One region of the Stenotrophomonas sp. PS02297 genome, then DNA from elsewhere that is predicted to be linked to it. Evidence: predicted binding sites of a transcription regulator. Region 1 holds the regulator's gene; each other region holds the start of a gene.
What was found. The regulator FliA, encoded in region 1, starts transcription of late flagellar genes. The targets are predictions, from matches to a motif close to TAAAGTTTNNCNNNCNNNGGCCGATAA.
Positions count from the first base shown of each region.

Region 2: QMX80_RS10465 (methyl-accepting chemotaxis protein) is a predicted target of FliA. The motif match lies at 999-1,025, and genes of this name have one in related genera.
Region 3: QMX80_RS11860 (GGDEF domain-containing protein) is a predicted target of FliA. The motif match lies at 1,430-1,456, and genes of this name have one in related genera.
Region 4: QMX80_RS08495 (GGDEF domain-containing protein) is a predicted target of FliA. The motif match lies at 985-1,011, and genes of this name have one in related genera.

Region 1 is NZ_JASCOS010000088.1:11,802-13,999, reverse strand. It holds gene QMX80_RS14475 (protein phosphatase CheZ) at 1-290, opposite strand, end outside; gene cheY (chemotaxis response regulator CheY) at 290-682, opposite strand; gene QMX80_RS14465 (RNA polymerase sigma factor FliA) at 696-1,448, opposite strand; gene QMX80_RS14460 (MinD/ParA family protein) at 1,445-2,198, opposite strand, start outside.
Region 2 is NZ_JASCOS010000045.1:130-2,327, forward strand. It holds gene QMX80_RS10460 (manganese efflux pump MntP family protein) at 121-702, opposite strand; gene QMX80_RS10465 (methyl-accepting chemotaxis protein) at 1,055-2,198, shown strand, end outside.
Region 3 is NZ_JASCOS010000058.1:16,958-19,155, forward strand. It holds gene QMX80_RS11860 (GGDEF domain-containing protein) at 1-1,371, opposite strand, end outside; gene QMX80_RS11865 (NAD(P)H-binding protein) at 1,481-2,113, shown strand; gene QMX80_RS11870 (SDR family oxidoreductase) at 2,164-2,198, opposite strand, start outside.
Region 4 is NZ_JASCOS010000030.1:11,242-13,439, reverse strand. It holds gene QMX80_RS08495 (GGDEF domain-containing protein) at 1-948, opposite strand, end outside; gene QMX80_RS08490 (TlpA disulfide reductase family protein) at 1,156-1,959, shown strand; gene dsbG (thiol:disulfide interchange protein DsbG) at 1,988-2,198, shown strand, end outside.

The sequences.
Region 1 (2,198 bases):
CGATGGGTGGCCTTCTCGGTCATCTCCACCACGTGGTCCAGGCGCGCACAGGCGTCGTCCAGCTCGCCAGCATCGCTGGGAATCGTCGGCAGTTCGCCCAGCGCCTGGCCCAGCTCGCGCGCGAGCCGGCCCAGGCCGGCCATCATCGGCTGCGTGCGCAGTGCCGCCAGGGCGTCGATTTCCCGGCGCCAGCCGGTTTCATCGCCGCTTTCCAGCGCCGCCAGCGCATCCTGCAGGCGTTGCACCAGGGCCGATTTCTCGCTCGGGGTCCCGCTGGAGATGATCGTCATCAGGCGCTCGCCGCCAGCCGTTCGAAGATCTTGCCCAGCTTCTCCTCCAGGGTCTGCGCGGTGAACGGCTTGATGATGTAGCCGTTCACGCCGCTCTGCGCGGCTTCGATGATCTGCTCGCGCTTGGCCTCGGCGGTGACCATCAGCACCGGCAGCGTCTTGAGCTTGGCATCGGCGCGGATCACCTTGAGCAGTTCGATGCCGGTCATCACCGGCATGTTCCAGTCGGTGACCACGAAGTCGAACGGCTGGCTGTTCAACAGGGCCAATGCGGCATGCCCGTCCTCGGCTTCGGCGGTATTGGTGAAGCCCAGGTCGCCCAGCAGGTTCTTGACGATGCGCCGCATGGTCGAGAAGTCGTCGACGATCAGGATCCGCATGTTCTTGTTCAAAAGGTGTTCCTCTTCATGGTTCGACGAGGCCGGCGTCGGCCGCCTCGAAAATCTTCAGCCGGCCGCGCAGGCGCAGCATGGCCTGGCCGTGGATCTGGCAGACCCGCGACTCGCTCACCCCGAGCACCGCGCCGATCTCCTTCAGGTTCAGTTCCTGCTCGTAGTACAGCGACAGCACCAGTTGTTCGCGCTCGGGCAACTGGCCGATGGCCTTGCCCAGTTCCTCGCCGAACTGGCTGCGCTCGAGCACCTGCTGCGGGGTCGGCCCGCCGGTGGCCGGGGTATCCAGCTCGCCCTGGTCCTCGATGCGCGACTCCAGGCTCAGCACCTGGCCGCGCGCGGCGTCCTCGATCAGCCGCAGGTACTCGGGCAGCGGCATCTCCATCGCCTCGGCCACCTCGGTGGCGCTGGCGGCACGGCCGGTGGCCTGCTCGATGCGGCGGATGGTGGCGGCGGCGTCGCGGGCGCGGCGGTGCACCGAGCGCGGCACCCAGTCGCCACGGCGGATCTCGTCGATCATCGAGCCGCGGATGCGGATCGAGGCGTAGGTCTCGAACGAGGCGCCCTGTTCGGCGTCGTAACTGCGCGACGCCTCGATCAGCCCCATCATCCCGGCCTGGATCAGGTCGTCGATCTCGACGCTGGCCGGCAGCCGCGCCGCCAGGTGATGGGCGATGCGCCGCACCAGGTCCGAATGGCGGGCGATGCAGTCGTTGGCGCTGGCGCGCTGCACCTCGCGGTATTGGGCGGCAGCGGCGGGCTTCATGTGGCCATCCCGCGCTGGATGATGCGCTCAAGGAAGAACTCGACGCCGCCGCGCGGCTCGGTGGGCGCCTGCCAGCGGGCGGTACGGCGGGCGATTTCCTGCAGCGCCAGCGCGGCCGGCGCCGACGGGTACAGCTTCACCACCGGCTGCTGGCGCTGCACCGACAGGCGCAGCCAGTCGTCCTGCGGTACGCAGCCCAGGTAGTTGAGCGAAACGTCGGCCAGGAATTTCTCGCACACCCGCACCAGCTTCTCGTACAGCACGCGGCCTTCGTTGGGGTCGCGCGCCATGTTGGCCACGACCTGGATGCGGTCCACCCCGCGCTCGCGCGAGAGCACCTTGATCAGCGCGTAGGCGTCGGTGATCGATGCCGGCTCGTCGCAGACCACCACCACGGTGTCCTGCGCGGCCTGGCAGAAGGTCAGCACGCTGTCGGTGATGCCGGCGGCGGTGTCGATGATCATCACGTCCAGGTCGCGCTCGAGCTCGGAGAACACGTTGACCAGGCCGACGTGCTCGGCCGGTTGCAGCTCGGCCATGTGCCGGCGCCCGGACGCGGCCGGCACCACCAGCAGGCCGTCGGGACCTTCGATGATGACGTCCTCCAGCGTGCAGCGCCCGGCGACCAGGTCGGCCAGGGTGTGCTTGGGCTGCAGACCGAGGATCACGTCGATGTTGGCCAGGCCCAGGTCGGCGTCCAGCAGCAGCGTGCGCTTGCCCATGCCGGCCAGCGCCACGGCCAGGTTGGCC
Region 2 (2,198 bases), on a different contig from region 1:
CAGCGGGGCGTTGCCCCGCTCTACAGGGCGAGGGATTGCCGCGCTTCTGTAACGCAGGGCAGCGCCCGGCGGGGCTTTGCCGATGGCGCCTTCCGTCGAAGCGCCATCGGCGGACGCAGGTCAGGCCGCGCCGCTCAGGTGCTCGTACAGGATGCCGGCGCCGATGACGATCAGGATCGCGCCGCCGACGATCTCGGCGCGCTTGCCGACCAGGGCGCCGAGTACGCGGCCGAGCATGATGCCCAGGGTGACCATGACCAGGGTGCACAGGCCGATGACCAGCGCGACCACGCCGATGTGCACGTCCAGGAAGGCCAGGCTCACGCCGACCGCCGCCGCGTCGATGCTGGTGGCCAGGCCGGTGGCGGCCAGGGTCCAGAACCGGTGGTGGCGATTGTCGTCGGCCTCCTGCGTTTCTTCCTCCGTATCCGGGCGCAGGCCGGCCACGATCATGTGCACGCCCAGCGCGCCGAGCAGTACGAAGGCGATCCAGTGGTCGAAGGCCTGCACATACTGCGATGCGGCGCGGCCCAGCAGCCAGCCCAGCAGCGGGGTGATGGCCTCGATCGCGCCGAAGATCAGGCCGGCGCGCAGCGCGTCGGGCAGGCGCGGACGGCGCATCGCCGCGCCCTTGCCGATCGCAGCGGCGAAGGCGTCGGTGGACATGGCGAAGCCGACGAGGAGGATGGAGATCGGGGACATCGGGTTTTCCTGGTCGGGCGGAGACGGACGGCATGCGGCGCGCCCAACCTGACGTTGCGCGGCATGCCGTTGGTCTCGCCAACCGTGGAACCGGTCGCACGCGCCACGACGCAATGGTCGAGTGTGTTGACGCGAGCGCTTCCAGACGCTGGAAGCAGGCTACTCCCCAAGGGAGCGCGGATTCTAGCACGGCCGTGCAGGCACCCCGCCGAGCGCTGACATGCCGCTGTCATGGAGCGCTGGCTTCATGTGCGCCGCACGCGCACTGCCATCGCATGCGCGTCCGCGGGCGGCGCTAAAGAATCCGCGGACACGGCCGATCACGAGGCGTCCTCACGTCCGGAGTCCCGCAATGAAATTCCCGCTTGGAATCGCCCAGAAGCTGCGGCTGAGCCTGCTGGCCCTGGTCGTCGGCCTGGCCGTCATCGGCTCGGCCTATGCCTGGCTCAGCGCCGGGATGCGCGCCGCCGACCAGCGCCTGCAGCGCTACCAGCAGGATGCGGCGCGGCTGGAGAACCTGGCCCGCGCCTTCGCCGAGACGCGGCGCGCGCAGGCCGAGTATGCCATGTCGTTCTCGACCGCCGCCGGCCAGGCCTTCGGCAAGGCGCGCGCGCAGCTGGACGAGGCGCTGGCGCCGGTGCCGGGCGCCGACCCCTGGCCGGCGGAACTGGCGCAGACGCTGCGGTCCTATCTCGAATCGGCGCAGCTGCTGGACGAGCGCATCGGCGAGCTGGGCCACGATGCCGACAGCGGCATGCAGGGCGAGCTGCGCGCGGCGGTGCATACGGTGGAGAACCTGATCGGCGACTACCGCGAGCCGGAGCTGCAGGTGTCGATGCTGAGCATGCGCCGCCACGAGAAGGACTTCATCCTGCGCCGCGAGCAGAAATATGCCGACGAGCTGGGCGCGGAGGCGATGCCGTTCGAGCTGCTGCTGCAGCGCGCGCGCATGCCCGAGAGCGTGCGCGCGCAGGTGCGCGAAGCGATGCAGCTTTACCAGGGCGCGTTCCTGTCCTATGCCGCGGCGCGTTTCGGCGTGGACAGCGAGACCCAGGCGCTGGACGACCATGCCGCGCAGGTGGACCCGGTGATCCAGCGCCTGCAGCAGGGACAGCGCAGCGCCCTGCAGGAGCAGCGCGCCGGGCAGGCCTCCGCGCGCACCTGGATGAACGCGACCTTCGCCGCCACCGTGCTCATCGTCGGCCTGCTGCTGGTGTCGCTGCTGATGCTGCTGCTGCGCGCCATCGACCGGCCGCTGGCCGATGCCGCCGCGTTCGCCCGCGCCATCGCCGACGACCATCTCGACGGCACCCTGGTGGTGCGCAACCGCGAGGACGAGATCGGCCGCCTGGCCACCGCGCTGATGCAGATGCAGACCAGCCTGCGCGAGCGCATCGCCGCCGAACGCGTCGCCGCGCTCGCCAACCAGCGCGTGCGCCAGGCGCTGGACGTGGCCCGCGCCGCGGTACTGGTGACCGATGGCGAGGGGCACGTGG
Region 3 (2,198 bases), on a different contig from region 1:
CTCCTGCAGCCGGCGCAGCTGCGCGTCGGCCTGGTCCTGCGGCATGCCGGGCAGGACCAGTACGAACTCGTCGCCGCCCAGGCGCGCGACCTGGCCGTGGCTGCCCAGGCGTGTCTGCGTGGTCGCCACCAGGTGGCGCAGGGCATGGTCGCCGCCGGCATGGCCGTAGTCGGCATTGGTCTGGCTGAAATGGTCCAGGTCCAGCATGGCGATGCTGAGTGGCGCCTGCGCGGCGCCCATCGCATCGGCGAGCAGTTCCTGCAGCCCGCGCCGGTTCAGGGCGCCGGTCAGCGGATCGGTGCGCAGCTGGCTGCCGGCTTCTTCCAGCTCGCGTTCGAGCTGTTGCACGCGCTGTTCGGCGGCCAGTGCTTCCGCGCGCGCGCTGGACAGGCGGTCGCGCGCGCGCAGGGCCTGCGACTGCAGCCGGGCGGTGTCCTGCAGCACGCTCTGCAGCAGCTGGCCCAGGTCGGCGAGGCTGCGCGCCTGGCGCACGGCGACCGCGTAACTGGCGATGCGGTCGTGGTACTCGCCGGTCTGCGAGGCCATGCCATCCACCTGCTCGACGAAATCGACCATCAGGTCGCGCATCGCCGCCTTGGATTCGTCGATGCCCTGCTTGAGCACGCCCTGCCGGTAGATCACCTCGCGCAGGTCGTTGCGGGTGCGCTCCAGCGAGGTGCGGTCCAGAGGCCCGGCGAGCATCTGCCGCACATTGCCGATCTGGCCGTGCAGCCAGCTGCCGCCATCGATCAGCTCGGCGATGTTCTGCAGCAGCAGGTCGAACAGGTTGAGCAGCAGGTCGTGCTGTTCGTGCAGCACGTCGTTGCGCACGCCGACCTGGTGGCAGAGTTCGCGTAGGTGCTGCTCCACCGGCTCCAGCGATTGCCCCGACCGCCAGCCGCGCAGCTCCTCGCCCATGCGCCGGGCCTGGGTTTCCAGTTCCGGCGCCTGCTGCAGCAGGCTGGACAGCACCGCGCCGAGGGTATTGCGCAGCATGTCGCGCAGGCGCTCGGCCTCGCCGTTGCCGCCGTGCGCGGGTTCCAGTTCGATGGTGCGGATGTACTTGTCGATCAGCTGGCGCAGCAGGCGGCCGTAGCGTTCCCATTCCTGGCGCTCGTAGGCGCTCTGCAGCAGCCGGCCTAGGTCGCCGAGTTCGCCGGGAAGGCTGGACATCCCCTGGGCGAAGGCATGCAGCAACGCTTCCGGCGCGTGCGCCTGGGCGAACATCCGCTGCAGCGGCGCCGCACCGTGGCCGTGGGACGCCGGAGCGGGTGCGGCGGGTGCGGTCGGCTCGGCCATGGACTGGCGGCGTGACAGGATGCGTCCCAGTCCGGCAGGCTTGGGGGGCGGAGTGTCGGTGCTGTCGGCCATCGCGAGGCGGTTCCGGACGGGGGCGCGGCCGGGCCGCGGGCGGGGATTGATGCCCCCATTATCGGCATTGCGGATGCCGGCTTGAACAGCCGTGCGAAGGAGGAGCGGGATGCGCGTATTGCTGGCCGGGGCCACCGGACTGGTTGGATCGCAGGTGTTGCGGCGGCTGCTGGCCGACGCGCGCTGCACGGCGGCCGTCGCACCGGGCCGGCGGCCGCCGGCATTGCAGGATCCGCGCCTGTCCAGCCCGGTGCTGGATTTCGACCAGCTGTCGCTGGAGGCGCCCTGGTGGAATGTGGACGCGGCGATCTGCGCGCTGGGCTCGACCCTGAAACAGGCCGGTTCGCGCCAGGCTTTCCAGCGCATCGACCACGGGTATCCGCTGGCCATCGCACGCGCCGTGCGGGCCCATGGCTGCACGGTCTTTGCCTTGAACTCGGCGATGGGCGCCAATCCGCGCTCGCCGTTCTTCTACAACCGGGTCAAGGGCGAACTGGAGCGCGACCTGCGCGCGCTGGAATTCGCATCGCTGGCACTGGTGCGGCCGGGCTTGATCGGTGGCGAACGCGCCGAGCCGCGCCCTGGCGAGCAGGCCGCCGCACGGGTGCTGGGAGCGCTGGCGCCCGTGCTGCCGCGCGCGTGGCGGATCAATCCGGCCGGACGTATCGCCGATGCGCTGGTCGAAGCGGCATTGGCGCCACGGCCGGGTGTACGGGTGATCGGATCGGCGCAGCTGGTCTAGGCGCGAGGCAGGAATGGAGCCGGCCGGTGGCCCGCTGGCGCGGGACGCGCTCAGGCCGGCAGCGACTGGCCGCCGTCCACCGCCA
Region 4 (2,198 bases), on a different contig from region 1:
GGTGGGCAGGAAACGCCGGTTGAGCAGGTTGGTCAGCGCGTCGCAGCCGGCGTCGAGTTCGCCGATGCGTTCGAACAGCATGCCGAGCAGGTTGCGGATCTGGCTGACCCGCGCGCGGATGTCCTGCAGCTGCGCGGCGCGCGCGCGCGGATCGGCTTCCTCGCGCAGGATCTGCTGCAGGGCGAGGTCGACGTCCGCCACCAGGTCGCAGATCCGCCTGGTTTCGGTGCTTTCGCCGAAGCTGGGGATGCCCTTGTGGGTGAACCACAGCCCGAACTCGGAGCCGGCCAGCGACTGGAAGCCGACGGGGTCGCATTGGCTGGCCAGGGCATAGAGCAGGGTGTTTTCCCAGTCCAGCAGCAGCGCGCGCTGGCGCTCGCGTTCGGTGCCGACGTTCTGCACCAGCGAGAACAGGCGGTAGGCGGCATCGGTGCGCGAGGAACGCTCGCGCGCGTTGGAATAGGCCAGGGTCATGCCTTCCAGCGCGATGTCGAACGAGGCGGTGAGGCTGGCGACGGCGGCATGCGCGGCCTGGCCATGCCCGGCCTGCGCGGCGATGGACTGGAACAGGCGCTGCTTGAGCACGCGCGTGCCGCGCGTCACCAGGTCCACCGGAATGCCGACGCGGGCGTGCACGTCGCCGATCACGCGCTGGGCGGCGATCAGGTCGTCGACATCGCCGGCGGTGGCGCGCAGCAGGTTGGCCACCCAGCGCTGCATCGCCGGTTGCAGGCGCGTGCGCACCTGCTCGTGCGAGAGCAGGCGCGAGGCGCGGGTGTCGTCCATCATCACCTGGTAGAAATGCACGGCCATCGCCGGGGCGTCCGTCGCGGCCAGCGCGGCCAGTACCCGCGCGGCTTCGGGACCGGCGTCGGCCAGGCTCCTGCGCCAGTCGGCGGCGAGGCCATGGCTGTCGTGGTCGGCGGGCGGAGGATGAGCGTGGGGCATGGCGATGGTGGGCGGCGCGGCGGGGGCGGAGAGACATTATCGGCCGTTGACGCTACTGTTTGAGCGGCTTCCCGCGTGGATTCACCTACAGTTGCCGTTCAACGCCTCCGCTTCCGCCATGCCGTCCCTGCGCCCGGATCCATCGGCGCGGGCCTTTCCCGGGCCTGCGCGGCCTGATCGCGCGCCGTTATCCGGCCAGGCGCGGCAATGTCCGTGATCAGCGCCGGACCGTTTCCGCTGATGGCGCTGCTGGGCCTGGTGGCGGCCTTCATCGCCTGGCTGTTCGCGCGTGGGCTGGCCACGGCCGCCGACGGCGGGCGCAGTCGCGCTGGCGCCGTGGTGATCGATGCCCTCCTGCTGGGGGTCCTGGGCGCGCGGGTGGCGCATGTGCTGCGGCATGCCGGCGACTACCTGCCCGATCCGCTGTCGATCATCCGCCTGGGCGATGGCGGCTATGCGGTCTGGGCCGGGCTGGCAGTGGCGGCGGCTTACGCCTTGTGGCGGACCTGGCGCCATGCGCCGCGCAAGCCGGTGCTGCTGGGGCTGGCGGCCGGCGCCGCGTTCTGGGCCGTCGGCGGCATGGCGCTGTTCGCGCTGCAGCGTTCGAGCATCGTGCTGCCCGACATCGCGCTCACCGATATGCAGGGCGCTCCGGCGCGGTTGTCCGCGCATGCGGGCCGGCCGCTGGTGGTGAACCTGTGGGCGAGCTGGTGCGGCCCGTGCCGGCGCGAGATGCCCACGCTGGTGCGCGCGCAGGCCGAGCATCCGCGGATCGGCTTCGTGTTCGCCAACCAGGGCGAGGAGCTGGCCGATGTCGCCGCCTATCTGCGGGCCGAAGCGCTGGCGCCGGGGAACATCCTGCTGGATCCGGAGTCGGAACTGATGCGCCTGACCGGCGCGCGCGCGCTGCCGACCACGCTGTTCTTCGATGCGGACGGCCGCCTGCGCGGCGCGCACATGGGCGAACTGTCGCGGGCGACGCTGGAAGCGCGCCTGCGCGAACTGCAATGACTTCCCGATTCCCCTGAAGAGATACGCGATGATCCGCTCCCGTACCGCCCTGTTCCTGCTCACCGCCACGCTGTTGGCGCCGGCCGCCTGTGCCCGCGATGGCGGCGCCGTCGCGCCGGCGGCCGAAAAGGCCGGCGACCCCGCCACCCCTGCCGAACCGGAGGTGGTCAAGACCCTGCGCGGGCAGGGCGTGGAGTTCATGGGCACCTTCGACACGCCGGTGGGGCTGACCGGCTATG